4 regions of the Mangrovibacillus cuniculi genome follow, and region 2 is predicted to be linked to each of the others. Evidence: riboswitches for the same ligand, from Rfam matches in the RefSeq annotation. Region 2 holds a riboswitch; each other region holds the start of a gene.
The links. A riboswitch is a leader RNA that binds a small molecule or an ion and turns the genes downstream of it on or off. The one in region 2 is predicted to bind S-adenosylmethionine.
Positions count from the first base shown of each region.

Region 1: another riboswitch for S-adenosylmethionine. It lies ahead of G8O30_RS10825 (methionine ABC transporter ATP-binding protein); the one in region 2 lies ahead of metK (methionine adenosyltransferase).
Region 3: another riboswitch for S-adenosylmethionine. It lies ahead of G8O30_RS03770 (2,3-diketo-5-methylthiopentyl-1-phosphate enolase); the one in region 2 lies ahead of metK (methionine adenosyltransferase).
Region 4: another riboswitch for S-adenosylmethionine. It lies ahead of mtnK (S-methyl-5-thioribose kinase); the one in region 2 lies ahead of metK (methionine adenosyltransferase).

Region 1 is NZ_CP049742.1:2,089,155-2,093,586, forward strand. Features, by position in the region: gene G8O30_RS10815 (MetQ/NlpA family ABC transporter substrate-binding protein) at 214-1,050, opposite strand; gene G8O30_RS10820 (methionine ABC transporter permease) at 1,062-1,730, opposite strand; gene G8O30_RS10825 (methionine ABC transporter ATP-binding protein) at 1,720-2,751, opposite strand; SAM riboswitch class I at 3,086-3,192, opposite strand; gene G8O30_RS10830 (hypothetical protein) at 3,271-3,561, opposite strand; gene G8O30_RS10835 (thioredoxin family protein) at 3,665-3,982, opposite strand; gene G8O30_RS10840 (toprim domain-containing protein) at 3,997-4,338, opposite strand.
Region 2 is NZ_CP049742.1:1,976,969-1,981,400, forward strand. Features, by position in the region: gene asnB (asparagine synthase (glutamine-hydrolyzing)) at 1-441, opposite strand, end outside; gene metK (methionine adenosyltransferase) at 600-1,802, opposite strand; SAM riboswitch class I at 2,040-2,183, opposite strand; gene pckA (phosphoenolpyruvate carboxykinase (ATP)) at 2,378-3,955, shown strand; gene G8O30_RS10145 (DUF2584 family protein) at 4,071-4,313, opposite strand; gene G8O30_RS10150 (alpha/beta hydrolase family protein) at 4,333-4,432, opposite strand, start outside.
Region 3 is NZ_CP049742.1:737,168-741,599, reverse strand. Features, by position in the region: gene G8O30_RS03785 (cupin domain-containing protein) at 50-583, opposite strand; gene G8O30_RS03780 (methylthioribulose 1-phosphate dehydratase) at 596-1,219, opposite strand; gene G8O30_RS03775 (MtnX-like HAD-IB family phosphatase) at 1,216-1,890, opposite strand; gene G8O30_RS03770 (2,3-diketo-5-methylthiopentyl-1-phosphate enolase) at 1,881-3,077, opposite strand; SAM riboswitch class I at 3,245-3,346, opposite strand; gene G8O30_RS03765 (pyridoxal phosphate-dependent aminotransferase) at 3,410-4,432, opposite strand, start outside.
Region 4 is NZ_CP049742.1:732,368-736,799, reverse strand. Features, by position in the region: gene G8O30_RS03760 (carbon-nitrogen family hydrolase) at 1-681, shown strand, start outside; SAM riboswitch class I at 755-914, shown strand; gene mtnK (S-methyl-5-thioribose kinase) at 997-2,187, shown strand; gene mtnA (S-methyl-5-thioribose-1-phosphate isomerase) at 2,184-3,239, shown strand; gene G8O30_RS03745 (methylated-DNA--[protein]-cysteine S-methyltransferase) at 3,543-4,043, opposite strand; gene G8O30_RS03740 (PAS domain-containing sensor histidine kinase) at 4,054-4,432, opposite strand, start outside.

The sequences.
Region 1 (4,432 bases), 110 kb from region 2:
TTGGTAAAACGTCATTGCAGTAACAATGCTTTCACTCTACATAATGAAGGGATTGGAGCGGAAGGGGGCGACTCCGGCGGGATAAAAGCGGTAAGCTGAGACCCCACAGGAGCGCGCACTTTAGCGACGAGGAGGCTCAGCACCGCCCCGCGGAACGCGTCCCCCTGGAGCGGAAATCCCGGTGCAGTCACTATAGGTTTAAAATTCTAGAAATTATTCCTTAGTAGCCGGAACTACAGATCCGCCCCACTCTTCAAGAATGAAGTCTTGGATTTCTTTCGAAGTTAACACCTCAACTAACGCCTTAATCGCTTCACTATCCTCATTACCAGCTTGAGTAGCAATAATATTTACATAAGGAGACTCAGAATCCTCAATAGCGATAGAATCTTCTAATGGGCTTAAACCTGCATCAATTGCATAGTTAGAGTTGATTAAAACTGCATCGCCTTCTTCATTTTCATACATTTGAGGAAGAAGTGCTGCTTCGTATTCGTAGTCAAATTGAAGGTTTTTTGGATTATCTTGAATATCATCTAACGTTGCAGCTGTTTTCTCCACATCTGGATTCAATGTAATTAGGCCCTTAGCTTCTAACATCGTTAAAATACGGCCATGATCAGCAACTGAGTTAGACATTAAGATGGTTGCACCCTCAGGAAGTTCTTCTAAAGAACCGTACTTCTTAGAATAAACACCGATTGGCTCAATGTGAATTCCGCCAGCATTCGCAAAATCATATCCATTATCAGCGATTTGAGACTCAAAGTAAGGAACATGTTGGAAATAGTTAGCATCAATATCGCCATTCTCTAAATCTTTATTCGGTAGGATGTAATCTTGGTACGTCTCAATTGTTAACTCATATCCTTTTTCTTCTAATAAAGGTTTTGCTTCCTCTAAGATAATAGCGTGAGGAACATTAGAAGCACCTACTACAATCTCTTTGCTTTCTTCTTCACCAGAACCGGAGTTTGAACCTGAAGTTCCACAAGCAGCTAATGCAACAACACTTGAAGCTAATACAATACCAGAAAATAATTTTTTCATTTTACATTCTCCTATCTTTTATCGATTAGTTTTGTTATTACATCTCCAATAAATTGGATGATAAATACAATAATAAGAATTGAAATGGTAGCGGCTAACGTAACGTCCCAACGATTACGTTGAAATCCGTCTAAATAAGCTAAGTTACCTAATCCACCAGCACCGATAATACCTGCCATCGCTGTGTAGCCAACAAGTGCAATAGCAGTAACCGTAATTCCAGAAATTAACGCTGGCATCGATTCTGGTAATAGAACTTTAAAGATAATCGTTCTTGTTTTAGCACCCATAGCTCGTGCTGCTTCAATTACACCTTTATCTACTTCACGTAATGCAATTTCTACCATTCGAGCGTAGAAAGGGGCTGCACCAATAATTAACGCTGGAAGTGCTGCATTTGCCCCACGAATTGTGTCTAACAAGAACTTAGTAAACGGTATAAGGAGGACAATTAAAATGATAAAGGGTATTGATCTGAATACGTTCACTACTGCACTAGTAATCACGTTAGTGAACCTATTTTCCCATAGTTGGCCTTTAGACGTTAAGAAAAGCAATAAGCCCAAAAGTGTACCTAAAATAAACGTTATTACTACTGACATTCCAGTCATATATAAAGTTTCTAATGTAGCTTCCCATAGTTTCTCTACATCTACATTTGGAAACATATTAGTTAACATCTGACATCACCTCCACTTGAACACCTTTCTCTTGAAGGTAAGTCAACGCTTCATTCAATACAGAATTCACTCCACTTACATGTAAGAACAACTCTCCGAAAGCGCCATTTTTCGTTTGAGAAACATTTCCTTGAACAATGTTAGCTGTCACATCAAATTGTCGAATGAAATCTGTTAATACAGGTTGCTCTACAATGGAACGTTTAAAAGTAAGCTTCCAGATATGTCCTTCTGGATATTTTTCTTTTAGATGAGTAAAAGTTTCAAGTGAATCATCTTCTACATCGACTACCTGTCTAACAAAACGTTTCGTAACTTCTTTTTGAGGATTTTCAAACACATCGATAACATCACCTAGTTCTGCTACCTTCCCATTTTCCATTACCGCTACTCTGTGACAGATTTTTTTAATAACATGCATTTCATGTGTAATTAACACAACGGTTAACCCTAACTGTTGGTTAATGTTTAATAACAAGTCTAAGATAGAATCCGTTGTTTCCGGGTCAAGCGCCGACGTTGCTTCATCACAAAGCAGCACTTTAGGGTTGTTGGCTAAAGCCCTTGCAATTCCAACACGTTGCTTCTGTCCTCCACTCAATTGAGAAGGATAAGATCTCCCTCTTCCACCTAGTCCGACCAATTCAATTAGTTCCTGTACACGCTTATCTCTCTGTGACTTTGGAACCCCAGCAATTTCAAGAGGAAATGCAATGTTTTCTTCTACTGTTCTCGACCAAAGTAGGTTGAAATGTTGAAAAATCATACCTATCTCTTGTCTTGCTTCTCGTAGCTTAGTCCCTTTTATCGTATTTATTAATTTATCTGAAACAGAAATAGTTCCTTCTGTAGGTTTTTCTAGTCCATTTAACATACGTAGTAATGTACTTTTCCCAGCTCCAGAGTATCCAATAATCCCAAAAATCTCTCCACTCTGAATAGATAAATCTACGTTATCTACTGCAAGTAACTCACCATTCTTCGTGTTAAATCTCTTCGTTACCTTTTTAATTTCAATCACGTTGTCTCACCTTCTTTTTCATTCTGCATGTTTATTTACTATTACCCAACTTACGTTAATAAATTTGAATAAGAAATGTGTATCTATATAACTACTTCTCCTATCACTTGTATTAATCAACGCTTTAACCGTGCATTTAATTAAAGTGTGTAGGGTCTGCTAAAGACCAGTTAGATCATATAGCCAACCCAAAGTTATTGCTTTATCCATTTCAAAGGATACTCATCTAAGTGCCGACCACATCACGTGGTCAACGATGAGTTGTTACAGGTCACGTAACAAACAAAAATGCCTTCCTACAATGAGTAGGAAGGCATAAATATATAAGCCATTCCTCTCATCTACCAAAGCATAAGCTTTGTGTGAATTGGCACCATTTTAACAGTTGTTAACGGTTGCCGGGTTTCATCGGGCACGTCCCTCCACCTCTCTTGATAAGAGAAAAACTATTAAGTTAAATTTAAGTACGATTGTGAGTATATCATCCTATTCTTTTTCATGTCAACGAATTTATTTTTCTTATAATCTAGTTAACCATAAAAAAGATTCTATCACTAGAAATTGTCGATATTTCCCTTCAAAAGATAAAGAAGATCTGCTAAGTAGTGTGTTTCCAGAAAGAACATCTGATATTTCATGATCCGTTCCTTGAAAGACGCAGTCTGCATCTCCTTTATATTCTCTTTCTGAAACGACTTCTTTGCCTAATGTTATAAATAGTTGTTTACTTTCAGAACGGAACAAAACGTTTATGGGTGAATTAGGTAGCACCCATTTACCTCTAATACTGGATTTCCATCTCTCCATCATTTCCTCACTCCGCTATTCAATGTTTATGGGAGTAATTCCATTTCATTCCTCAAAGTTCCTCTGTAAACATTTCGACAAAATAAATTATTTCCCGAGAAATGTGTCATAATTTCTCACGATTTAGCTTTTCAAGTAAGTCAGGTACGGAACGAAAAGCATAAATTTTGTCGATAGGGTATCCGTCTTCGAAAATAATAAGACAAGGTACACTCTCTACCTCGTATCTATTAGCTAATAGAGGGACAAAATTCAAATCGCTTTTTCCAATAATGAAGTCGGGAGTAAGTTCTTTTGCTACTTCTAGCATTTTGGAAGCAACCTGACAAGTACCACACATTGGAGTATATAAGTAATAGGCAAAAGTCTTTTTTCCTTCTACATTTTCCTGGAATTCAGATAATTCCCATTCTTGTAAAGTCATATTCTCACCTCAAATCATGCCAGAAACTCTTTGTGTACATCAATATTCGCATGAAGTAGAACAGCTGCGATATGTTGATCAGGCGCTGCTGCAACTTCTCTGTACGCTCGATCAATAAATAGATGCCTAGCTTCTGGGAATTCTTTTTTAAATAAGGAACGTAAACGGTCACCTGCATCATCTGCATCCGCAAGTACAAAGACATCTCGATCGAAGTATTCATCTACAATTTCATCCATTTTTTGAACCCCTATTGTTCCATTTGTACATAAGATTTCGACTGGTTCTGAAATTATTTTTTTTACTTTTTTTCGATCAGAGGACCCTTCCACGATCAATACTTTGGCCATTTCCATACGTTCACCTACTTTATCAACCTTACATCTATTTTGTAGCTTCTGCCTCATCAGTTCAAGTAAGAAATATAATTGTAATGATATATAAATTACT
Region 2 (4,432 bases):
CTTTATGCCAAAATGATCACGTGCGCCAAATAATACTTTTTCTTCTTTATCCCATATGATAAAAGCAAACATCCCACGCAAGTGGTGAACGACATCTTTTCTATATTTTTGATATAATGCTAAAATTACTTCTGTATCAGACTGAGTCTCAAAGCAAGTTCCTTCACTTTGTAAGTGTTCCCTAAGTTCAACGTGGTTGTAAATCTCCCCATTAAAGATAATCCAGTATCGCTGGTCCTCAAATGAAAGAGGTTGATGCCCTGCTTCCACATCAATGATACTTAGTCTTCTAAAACCAAATCGAACGTGTTCATCTTGAAAGTACCCTTCATCGTCTGGTCCACGATGTTCTATCAACTTGTTTTTTTTAGTAAATTCAGCAAATCCTTTATGCATATCATCAAACTTGTCGTCTCGAATATATCCTAAGAAACCACACATACCATACACCCCAAATCCTTCTTTTAACGACACATAAATGTAATCCTTACTTCTTTGAATAAGACGTAAATATTACAGAAATGTTACATAAAAGTTGTGATGTATGTATTATTTACCAAATCAATGAAAAAAAGACACCTCAAAGGGTGTCTTTTCCATTATGCGTTTGCAACAGATGCTTTAATTAATGCAGCTTTGTCTGTACGCTCCCAAGGAAGGTTCAGATCATTACGTCCAAAGTGTCCGTAAGCAGCAGTTTGCTTGTAGATAGGACGACGTAGGTCTAACATTTTGATGATTCCAGCTGGACGAAGGTCGAAGTGCTCACGAACTGCATCAATTAGTGTCTCTTCATCAGCAGTACCAGTACCGAATGTATCAATAGAGATAGAAACTGGTTGAGCTACTCCAATTGCGTATGCAAGTTGAACTTCACATTTGTCAGCAAGACCAGCGGCAACGATATTTTTCGCAACATAACGAGCAGCATATGCAGCAGAACGGTCAACTTTCGTTGCGTCCTTACCAGAGAATGCTCCACCACCGTGACGAGCATATCCACCGTACGTATCAACGATGATTTTACGTCCTGTTAGACCAGCATCCCCTTGAGGTCCACCGATTACGAAGCGACCTGTTGGGTTAATGAAGTATTTTGTTTGTTCATCAATTAGCTCAGTAGGTACCACTGGCTCAATAACGAATTCCTTTAGGTTACGTTGAATTTGATCAAGCGTAACTTCTGGATGATGTTGAGTTGAGATAACGATTGTATCAATACGAACAGGATTGTTGTTCTCATCATATTCAACCGTTACTTGTGTTTTACCATCTGGACGTAAGTAAGGAAGAATATCCTCTTTACGAACTTCTGTTAAGCGACGAGCAAGTTTGTGCGCTAAAGAGATTGGTAAAGGCATAAGCTCTTTTGTTTCGTTACAAGCATAACCAAACATTAACCCTTGGTCTCCAGCTCCAATTGCTTCAATTTCTTCGTCAGACATTTGTCCTTCACGAGATTCTAAAGCTTGGTCAACACCCATCGCGATGTCAGCAGATTGCTCATCGATAGAAGTTAAAACTGCACAAGTTTCTGCATCGAAACCATATTTCGCACGTGTGTAACCAATTTCTTTAATTGTTTCACGTACAATTTTAGGAATATCAACATAAGTAGAAGTTGTAATCTCTCCAGATACAAGTACTAAACCAGTTGTTACAGATGTCTCACATGCTACACGAGCGTTAGCATCTTTCGCTAAGATAGCATCTAGAATTGAGTCAGAGATTTGATCACAGATTTTATCAGGATGTCCTTCTGTTACTGACTCAGACGTGAATAAGTGACGTTTCTTTGTCATGGGGTTTCCTCCTAAAGTTCGCTTCCAGGTGTGGAAACGTTAATAATCACGGTACTCATGTCCTTCAGTAGTATGGGGAAAGATGCAATAACTATATACGCATCTGTAATTGATTCGACTACCGGACTTTGGCAAACCTTTGCTACATATATAAGGAAACTCGATAATCATGAGCTATATCCCGTAACAAAAAAAACCCTTCTATCATGAGAGAAAGGTGGTTACCGAAGCCTTTCACTCTTATCGTTCAAGGGGCCGAAGATGTTCTTCTGCACAAGCCTTGCCAGGTTAAGCACCTTTGTTTTATACAAATAATTCTGTTGTATGAAACAGGTTGCTGGGTTTCATAGGGCCTGCCCCTCCACCAACTCAGGATAAGAGTATCCGTTCAATGCTAAATCATATCTTTTTACCTTTTTGATGTCAATAGTTTTAAAGAAAGAACTAGAACCAATTAAAGGCTTAATGTTTTGAACTTTAAAATCAGAAAAAGCATGAACAAATAGTATACACTAATCATATAATTGTGTTATACTATTTAAGAATACTGAAAACGGAAAGGTTGAGTATAAAATATGGTATCTACATTTGCTTCGTTAAATTCCTTATTAAATAAGAAGTCTACCTACCATTCATTGCCTGTAGCAGACTTAGTAGAACATTGTTTACAAAACGGAGAAGCTACTCTTACAAGCACAGGTGCCGTGAGAGCTTTAACTGGTGAGTATACTGGGCGTTCACCAGAAGACAAGTTTATCGTTGTAGACAAACTCTCCGAAAAAACGGTTGATTGGGGAAAGGTAAATCAACCCATAACGGAAGACAAATTTGAACGACTTTATAACGATGTTCTTACTTACTTAGATGCTAAACCATATTTATACCATTTTAATGGCGCTGCTGGCGCACATGTAAGTTATCAAAGTCCTATTTCCGTTGTAACAGAAAAAGCTTGGCATAGTCTTTTCTCTCATCAGCTATTTATCAACGAAGTAGCACCAGATGCTGCATTAGAGCCAATAACTGTTATCAATGCTTGCGGTTTTAAAGCAAACCCTGCTGTTCACGGAACAAATTCCGAAACATTTATCATTCTTTCTTTATCAGAAAGAATTGTCTTAATTGGTGGAACGGAATATGCAGGGGAAATCAAGAAATCCATTTTTTCTGCACTAAATTTCTTTTATCCTTCTATGAATGTCTTTCCTATGCACTGTTCGGCAAATGTAGGTGCAGAAGGCGACGTATCTTTATTCTTTGGACTTTCCGGTACAGGAAAAACCACCTTATCTGCTGACCCCACTAGAAAGTTAATTGGTGATGATGAGCATGGTTGGTCAGCTAGCGGTGTGTTTAATATGGAGGGTGGATGCTACGCTAAATGCATCGGTTTAACGGAAGAAAAAGAACCACAAATTTACCAAGCAATCCGCTTTGGTTCCGTATTAGAAAATGTTGCTTTGGATGAACAAAAGGTTCCTGACTACAGTAGTAACTTTTATACAGAAAACACTCGTGCTGCGTACAGTTTGGACGTAATTCCTAACCGAGTACCAACAAGCTATGCTGGTCATCCAAACACAATTATTTTCTTAACTGCAGATGCTTTTGGTGTGTTACCTCCAATCAGTCGTCTTACAAAGGAGCAGGCAATGTTCCACTTCTTAAGTGGCTACACTTCCAAATTAGCTGGCACTGAACGCGGAGTAACACAGCCAAGAGCAACTTTCTCTACATGCTTCGGTTCTCCATTCCTTCCGCTTCCAGCTACAGAGTATGCGAAATTACTTGGAGAAAAACTAGACCAACACGACGTAAAAGTATATTTAATTAACACTGGTTGGTCCGGTGGAGCGTATGGAGTTGGAAATCGTATCTCTCTAAAATATACACGAATGATGATTCGTGCAGTGATAGAAGGAGAATTAGAAGGTGTGGAAACTACGGTGGATCCGATTTTCCAAGTATCTGTACCTACACATGTTCCAGGGGTTCCAGACCATGTTCTTCAACCAAAGAAAACATGGGAAAATGGAGAGGAATATGACATTGCAGCACATCAATTAGCAAAGTCTTTCCATCTAAATTTCAAGAAATTCTCTCATGAGTTACCAGACTTAGCTAGACTTGGTGGACCGGTAGACGAACTATAAAGGACTCTTGTATGGTCAAACCATATCACTTGGCTAACGATGAATTGTTACTGGTCACGTAACAACTAAAAACCGCCAACAACCCTATTTTTGGAGTTGTTGGCGATTTTTTTAATCAATTAGTAGAATTCAATGCTTTCAACTCATATTGAATTGTTGTAGCATCCTCTTCCCATGTTTGACGGACTACAACTCCTACTCCAGCTACTTCTCCCTCTTTCGTACGTTTTACTTCGATAGGGATATTTAGAGGGTAAATACGATACCCATCTTTCGTTAGTTCAAAAAGATTTCCTTCTTGACGAACCTCTTTTCCTTTTGTCACAATCATTGTTTGAAACTCTACAGGCATTCCCATATTTCCGCCCCCAAATCATCTACTGTTTTTTCATCCATTGTATCATATCTGTCACCGTTCGTTGGTTAACTGCTGGAGGAAAATAGTGCGTATAGGTAGAATAATACCACGTCTCTACG
Region 3 (4,432 bases), 1.2 Mb from region 2:
TCGTTTATTTTGAATGTACCTTTTTTATTTTTGTCTCATCCTCTTTTTATTAGTTTACCGCTTCCTCTGGCTCATAAATTGGCACCCAACCTTCTGGTGTTACGAAGATTCGTACCGCTACTACTTGGCGGTCTTCGGAAAGTGTGAAATAATGACGTACGTTTTCAGGGACGGAGATTAAATCTCCTGGTTCTAGGTGTACCTCAAAGAATCCTCCGTCTTTAGCTTGGATAACAAAAACTCCGTGGCCACTAACAATAAAGCGAACTTCATCGTCTGTATGATGATGTTCTTGCTGGAAATTCGCTAATAGTTGCTCTAAATTTGGTGTATCGGATACAAGCGATATAACATCTTGTGCTTGATATCCTCGGCGTTCTGAGATATCTGCAATTTCTACTTTGAATGTTTCTAAGATCTCTTGTTTATCTTCATCAGACAATTTAAACTGGCCGCTTAGTCGGTCACTTAGCTTTGTTACGTCCCAGTTTTCATAAATAACTTCATTAGTATCTAGATATGCTTCTACTTCCTCTTGTACGTTAATCCACTTTTCTGCGTTTTGCACAAAAATTGTTGCCATGTTAATCTCCTCCTACAATCCTAATTTTCGAAACTCTAACTTGTATTGACATAAAAACTCTAACGCTTCTATCTGTTTCTTTGCTTCTAACACAGATCTTCCCCACGCCGTAACCCCGTGATTTCTTATCAAAACGGTGCCTGCATCTTCCTTAACGTGTTTTCCAAATTCTTTAGCTAATGTAGGGATGTCAGCATAGTTTTTTATGATAGGAATCGTTAATTCCGCATCCTCTTCCCAGAGGCCAAATGCTTTTATTAACTCTTGACCTTTAAATGTTACATATCCTTGATCTCCATAGATTTCTGAAATCACATTATTTGCTACCGTATGAACGTGAAGACTACACTTTACTTCTTGTCTTTTATACACCTCTACATGCAGCAATGTTTCAGCAGATGGTCTTTCCACCGTTTCTTGTGCTAAAGCTCCGTTCTCGTCAACTAAAACAAAATCTTGATGTGTTCGTTTTGTTTTATCTTTACCAGAAGCAGAAACTAAAAATAACGTAGGACTACTACTTACACGAATAGATATATTCCCACTTGTACCCATAAACCAATCCCTTACGGCAAACTGATCTTTCAATTCCGCTAACTCTTCCCATCTTTCTGTATATGTAGGTAACGTAATCAACTGTGTACCCCCTCTTTCACCGTTTTCAAGTGATGTAAACAATCAAGGAAAGTTTCGTAAGGTAGATACGGTATCTTATGTTCTTCACAATATTTACCGAGACTTCCTCTAGCAAACACTAAATCTACTTTATGAGCAGCCTTAATATCTGTTACAGAGTCTCCGATTAGCACGGTGAATGCTTCGGCATCTTTTTTCTGCTTTATAACAGCCGGTTTACAACACCCACATCCACCAATACACTCTTCCTCACATGGATAAGGCCAGAGAACATGCAATCTTTCCTTTTTTTCTGTAATAGAGTTACAAGAAATAGAATCTATCATATTTAGATACGGAGCTAAAATAGGTTCTATAAAGAAACCCATACCACCACTAACTACATGAAAAGGTATATTTTCTTCTTGACAATACGTAAGAAATGTACCGAATCCTTCTCTAATAACACTCTTTTCTATTGCATAATTTTTAATCTCTTCCAAAGAATCACTAGGTAAGAATGCAAACATCCTACCTACACCTTCTTCAATCGGCATCTGTTGACTTAACACTGCATCCTTTAACTCGTTCCACTCAGGTGGTGCGAATCGTTCCATAATAAGAGCAATAGTGTCTTTTAACGTAATAGTACCGTCAAAGTCGGAAAAAATTTGTACATTATTTATCCCCATAACTGTAACGCCTCTTTTAGCTCGCGATGTTTACTTGCCGCATTTTCTAAGCTTTCACCAGCAAGCGTTGCATGCAATGCTTGCTTAAAGCTTTTCACCCCTGCTAATGCACCTTGTGGATGCCCATGAATTCCCCCACCTGCATTTATGATTTGATCAACACCAAAATCTTTTACCAAAGTTGGTACTAAGCCCGGGTGGATACCCGCCGATGGAACAGCAAAGGTAGGCTTCCAGACATTTTCTTCTGATAATTTAGACACAATGTTTTGTACATCTTGAAACGGTAAAGCTACCGAACCATATGGAGATGGGAATAATGAAAAATCTGCACCCGCAGCACGAATGAATGTACCGAGCGAAATAGAATAATCTATTCCATGAGTAGAAGAACCACTCATAGCTCCTGCTACCGCAGGATGTGCCATAATCGGCAAATGCACTTCTTCGTCTTCACGGATAGCTTGCAGCAAATCTAGTCCATACGCATGAACGTTAAATAACAACACATCTGCACCGGCTTCATTAGCCCATCTTGCTTTGTTAAGTAAATCTGTTGATCTGCCGGTTAAATTCACAGCATACAAAGTTCGGTGTCCAGTCTCTTCATAAGCCTTTTTAGTAATTCTATTACCTTCTTTAATTCTAGTGACAAAGGGAGTTAATTCATTTTCAAAGAGAATCTCATCTTCCTTTACCAAATCCATACCACCATAGCATTGTGCTTCTAATTGTTGGTTTAAGTAAGCTTGATTTCTACCAATAACACCTTTAAAGATACTCATTAAAAGTGGACGATCATATACACCTAGAATGTCACGAATACCCTTTACACCATATCTTGGACCTGGAAATTGTTCAGCAAGACCACTTGAGAAAGAAATGTTTTGTAATCTAATTTGACCATCAAGTGATAGCTTTCCAAAGATGGTTGTTAGGATTGCTGGTAAATCTGGTGAAAAATTCACGGTAGGATATTCTATAATAGCTATTCCAAATAAATTGCTATCTTCTTCTACTTCTGTCACTGATACAACTCTACCTTTGTGTCGTAACAGCTGTTGTTGGTCCATTTCTGTAAGGTCCGTCCAAGAACCTACCGTCATTCCTAGTGCGATTCCTTCTGCTTTTCTTTCGGTTCCCCCAACTTTTGTGGGAAATTTATATGTTGCTTGAATGTAACTCATGCTTTCACCTCTGGATGTGATTAGTTATGGTTCATAGTTAGTTAAAAAAATTATTTGTAATAAGGATACTCATCTAAGTACGGGCCACATCACGTGGCGGGCGATGAGTTGTTACATGTCACGTAACAAAAAAACCTTCTCATCGCAAAGATAGAGAAGGTTTCTTTCTCTTATCTCCCAGCGTTGCTGCAAGAATTAGCACCGTGCCGTAAAAACGGTCGGTTGCCGGGCTTCATTGGGCTAGTCCCTCCACCTACTCTTGATAAGATTTCTATAAATTTTTATTGTTGGTTGCATTATTACAAACAACGAAGATTCTGTCAATTATTTTTTCAGAATATATCTAACCTTTTAATTCTTTCCACTGCTTCCCTTAACCTGTCCTCGTTAGCAAGTAATCCAACCCGAACATACCCTTCACCATATTCTCCAAAACCTATTCCTGGAGCTACAACAACATGTGCTTCACGCAACAATTTTTGAGAAAATTCTACTGAGGTAAAATTGTCAGGAACCTTCAACCAAGCAAAGAAAGAACCTGCTGGAGCTTCTACTTCCCACCCTATTTCATTTAGCCCACCAACTAGAACGTTTCGTCTGCTTTCATACGTATCTACTAATTCCGTTACACACGATTGGTCTTCTAGTAATGCGGTTATTGCCGCTTCCTGAACAGCTCCAAATAAGCTTACGTATAAATGGTCCTGTAAAAGTTCGACAGCTTCAATGATGGATGGGTTGCCAATCATAAAGCCAACTCTCCATCCAGCCATATTGTATGTTTTGGATAAAGTATAAACTTCTACTCCAACTTCTTTTGCACCATCTACAGAAAGAAAACTTTTAGGCTTCTTCCCTTCAAAACCAATCGCACCATAGGCAAAATCATGAATGACAGCAATCTTATGTTTTTTTGCCAATGCAACTGTTTCGTCAAAAAACTCTTTAGTCGCCGTCGCTCCAGTTGGGTTATTTGGATAATTGATAAATAATAATTTACTTCTCTCTAGGTCACTTACAGAAATAGAATCATAGTTAGGGAGAAAATTATTTTCCTCTATCAATGGCATAGGGATCATTTCAGCATTTGCTAAAGACACACCAGACCAGTAATCCGGATACCCTGGATCTGGTACCAATATACCGTCCCCTGGTTCGGTTAAACAAAGTGGTAGTTCAACAAGGCCAGCTTTTCCTCCAAATAAAATAGCTATCTCTTTTTCTGAGTCAACTTTAACTCCATACTCTCGTTCATAAAACGTAGCACACGCTTTTTTAAACTCTTTTATTCCACGAAATGGTGGATATTTATGATTAATTGGATTTTCGGATGCTTTTTTTAAGGAATCCACAAT
Region 4 (4,432 bases), 1.2 Mb from region 2:
GACACAGAGATAGTAGTACTTCCTGAGTTATGGACAACTGCATATGACTTAACGAGGTTAGACGAAATAGCAGATGAACACGCGAAATGGTATTACGAGGTTCTTCAAGAATGGGCGACCACGTATACCATTACTCTTGTTGGAGGATCTACTGTGAAGAAAGTGAATGATGTGTATACAAATCATCTAGCGGTAGCTAGCCCTACAGATGGAATTATCCATACTTACGATAAAGCTCATCTGTTTCGATTGATGGACGAACATCTCTATTTGAAAGATGGACACAAAGAATCTCTATTCACTATTAATCAAACAAAAGCAGCAACACTAATTTGCTATGACATTCGCTTCCCTGAGTGGAGTAGAAAAGCTGTACGTAACGGTGCCGAAATTCTTTTCATTGTAGCGGAATGGCCACTGAAGCGCTTGGATCATTGGAGAACCTTACTTATTGCAAGAGCTATCGAAAATCAATGTTTCGTTGTGGCTTGTAATCGAGCAGGGTCTGATCCACAAAATGTGTTTGCAGGGCATTCTTTAATTATTGATCCTTGGGGCACTATCGTTTCGGAAGGGACTGAGAAAGAAGAAATAATCTACGGGACTATTGACAGTAAACAAGTTCAAGAAGTTAGGTCCATGATCCCAATCTTTGAAGATCGTCGAGAAGATATTTATTAAATTAGGATTGACACCAAAGAAAACTGTTGATAATATTACAACTAATTTGAAACAACCGAATAGTAAAATAATTCTCTTATCAAGAGTAGGCTGAGGGATTTGGCCCTTTGAAGCCCAGCAACCGACCATAATACCGTTGTGAAACGGGGCGTTTTTACGCCGAGTAACTCATTACTCGTAAGGCACGGTGCTAATTCCAACAGACGGGAAATGTATCGTCTGGCAGATAAGAGGTGAGAAGCATGTCTTCAAGCCTCTTTCAAATGCGAAGGAGGCTTTTTTGTGTCTCCTAACAGAAAAATTGGAGGAGTACCCATGACAATTCAAATAACTAATCATTACCAAGCTCTTACGGAAATAGATGCCATTCAATATGCTTTAGAAAAGAATTTATTAGAGGCCAATCAAGATTATACTTGTAAAGAAATTGGTGACGGAAACTTAAACTTAGTGTTCCACATTACCCCTACTACGGGTGGAACTGGAATAATTTTAAAGCAAGCTCTACCATATGCCAAAGTGGTGGGCGAATCATGGCCACTTACATTAGAAAGAGCCTACATTGAAGCTAGTGCCCTTCAGTGGCAAGCTACTTTTGTTCCAACACTTGTTCCAAAAGTGTTTCACATAGACAAACAATTAGCTATTACTGTTTTAGAGGATTTATCAAATCTAACGATTTTACGTACCGGTCTATTAAATGGGAATACATATCCTAAAGTAGGGAAAGATATTGGGACTTTTTTAGCCGAGACACTATATCATACGTCTGACTATGCTCTTCACCCTTTTGAAAAGAAAAAACAAGTGAAGCGATTCTCCAATCCTGAGCTTTGTAAAATTACAGAAGATCTTGTCTTTACCGATCCTTTCTTTGACTCTGAAACAAATAATTTTGAAGTTGAATTAAAAGAGCAAGTAGAGAGTATTTGGGCAAATGATCTACTAAAATTAGAAGTGGCGAAACTTAAAAAGCAGTTTCTCACAGAAACGGAAGCCCTTCTTCACGGAGACCTTCACACAGGAAGTGTATTCGTGAATGAAAATAGGACCATAGTAATTGACCCTGAATTTGCCTTCTACGGACCTATTGGATTTGATATCGGTCAAGTATTTGCTAACCTTCTGTTTGCTTATCTTCATCACCCTGAGAAAATTGATAGATTACAAACCCTACAAGAAGTGTGGGAAACGTATTACCAATCATTTACTGATCTTTGGAATAAAGGTACAGAAGATCCTTACACGAAAGTGGAAGGTTACTTACCCTTCACACTAACAAAACATTGGGAAGATGCATTGGGTTTTGCAGGTTGTGAAGCAATTAGACGAACAATTGGCTTAGCACATGTAGCAGATTTAGACTCAATTAAAAATCAAAATCAACGTATACATGCTAAATTAGTTTCATTAAAAATTGGTCAACGATTAATTTTAGAGAGAAAATCTATTACTTCCATTCAAGAGTTACTCTCTTTAATTCATCAGGAGGTTTCTACAGTATGACAACAAAAGTAAGTGTTCCCCTTTCTTTAAAATGGGAAGAGGACACATTGTATCTATTAAACCAACAATTGTTACCCGGTATCGTACAATATGAGAATTTAAAAACAGTTGAACAAGTTGCTGAAGCCATCACCTCTTTAAAAGTTAGAGGAGCTCCAGCAATAGGTTTAGCAGCTGGATTTGGCATGAGCTTAGCGGCTCTCTCTATTCAAACTGATGATATAACCGAAGCAAAAGAAACGCTAGTAGAGGCAAAGGAATTGTTAGCTAAAACTCGTCCTACTGCGGTAAATCTATTTTGGGTACTTGATAGAATAGAAAAGCAAATTCAGCAGGCTGCTTCTGTCGAGGAGTTAAAAACATTACTAATTCATGAAGCTATTCGCCTTTATGTGGAAGATGAGAGTGTCTGCCATCGAATAGGTGAAGAGGCACTAAAAGTCTTGCCGAAAGACAAACCCGTTTTGACTATTTGTAATGCAGGTTCTATTGCTACAGCTAAATACGGGACTGCCTTAGCTCCATTTCACTTAGCTGCAGAAAGAGGAGAATTCTTCTCTGTCTACGCTTGTGAAACACGACCAGTTTTCCAAGGTGGTCGGCTAACCACATGGGAATTAATGCAATCTGGTGTGGACGTGACGTTAATTACAGATAGCATGGCTGGTCATGTTATGCGAGAAAAAGAAATTGGGGCAGTAATTGTAGGAGCTGACCGGATTGCAAATAACGGAGATGTGGCCAATAAAATTGGGACATACACACTGGCGTTATGCGCAAAAGCTTTTGGAATTCCTTTTTATGTGGCCTCTCCTTTGTCTACTTTTGACCGAAACACGCTAAAGGGTGAAGATATAGTGATAGAGGAACGTTCTGCTGATGAAATTAGAACGATTAATAACACACCTGTTGCACCGTCAAATGTGAATGTATATAACCCGGCATTTGATGTAACGCCAAGCGAATTAATTACAGGCATTATTACGGAGCATGGCATTATCTATACCCCTTCTGAAGAGACATTGGAAGAATTCTTTTCGTTGCTTAAGTAATATTCAAATCAAAAGAGCCGGACATAAGTTAAAAGGTACATTCATTATTTAGAAATGAATGTACCTTTTTGCGTTGTATCTTAGTTTATAAAACTGCAGGTTTCGTGCCTTTACAGAATAAATGTTTGGGATTGAAGTGGAAGGGGGCGACTCCTACGGGAAAGGTGGGTTACTGAGACCCCACAGGAGCGCGATCTTACGCGACGAGGAGGCTCAGCAACCCGCCCCGTGGAAAGCGTCCCCCTGCAGCGGAAATCCCAGTGCAGTCACTTTTGGGTTTTGTCCCAGCCTCTATTTTCCGTTTTATACCAATTTATACTTAGCTAATACTTTTCTCTCTAGGTTCAACAAGTACTCCTTCTTATCCACTTGATTACCTGCATAGCCTGTTAAGGAATTATTTTTCCCGACAACTCGGTGACATGGAACAATGATTGGTAAAGGATTTCTTCTGTTTGCTTGTCCAACAGCACGAACAGCTTTTGGCTTTTGAATGGCAGTTGCTACTTCTAAATAACTTCTTGTTTCACCATACGGAATTTGCTCTAAAATTCCCCAAACATCTGACTGAAATTCCGTTCCCTCTGATTCAAAAGGAAAATTAAAGATGATTCGTTCTCCCCTAAAATACTCTTCTAATTGAGCAACTACTTCCTTTAATAAGGGGTCCTGGTCATTTCGGACACTATCAGTTGTCGTCTGAACAAACTCAGAACCTTCTAAATGAAGAGCAATGACAATATTGTCTTCTTGCTCTACTGCTAAGATCCCTATAGGCGAATGATACAGCGTAAATAATTTCATGAAATCCTCCTTAAACGTGTTTAGAACGTTTGAAGAAAACCTTAAAGATAGTCCCTTTGCCTACACTACTCTCCACTTCCATCCGACCATCGTGCTCTTTAATAATATTCAGTGTAACCATTAAACCAAGTCCCGTTCCCCGTTCCTTAGTTGTATAAAATGGTTCACCTAATTTCTTTATCTTGTCTTCCGGAATACCTACACCTTCATCTTTAATTTCAATACATATCTCATTATGTTCTACTAACGTACGTAAACGTAAGGAACCTCCAGAAGGCATCGCTTCAATCGCATTTTTAACAAAATTAATTAATACTTGTTTTAGTTGATTAGACTCACCCTGGATGAACAGTGGGTCCGCATGTAAGTCACAATGCATTGTAACATTG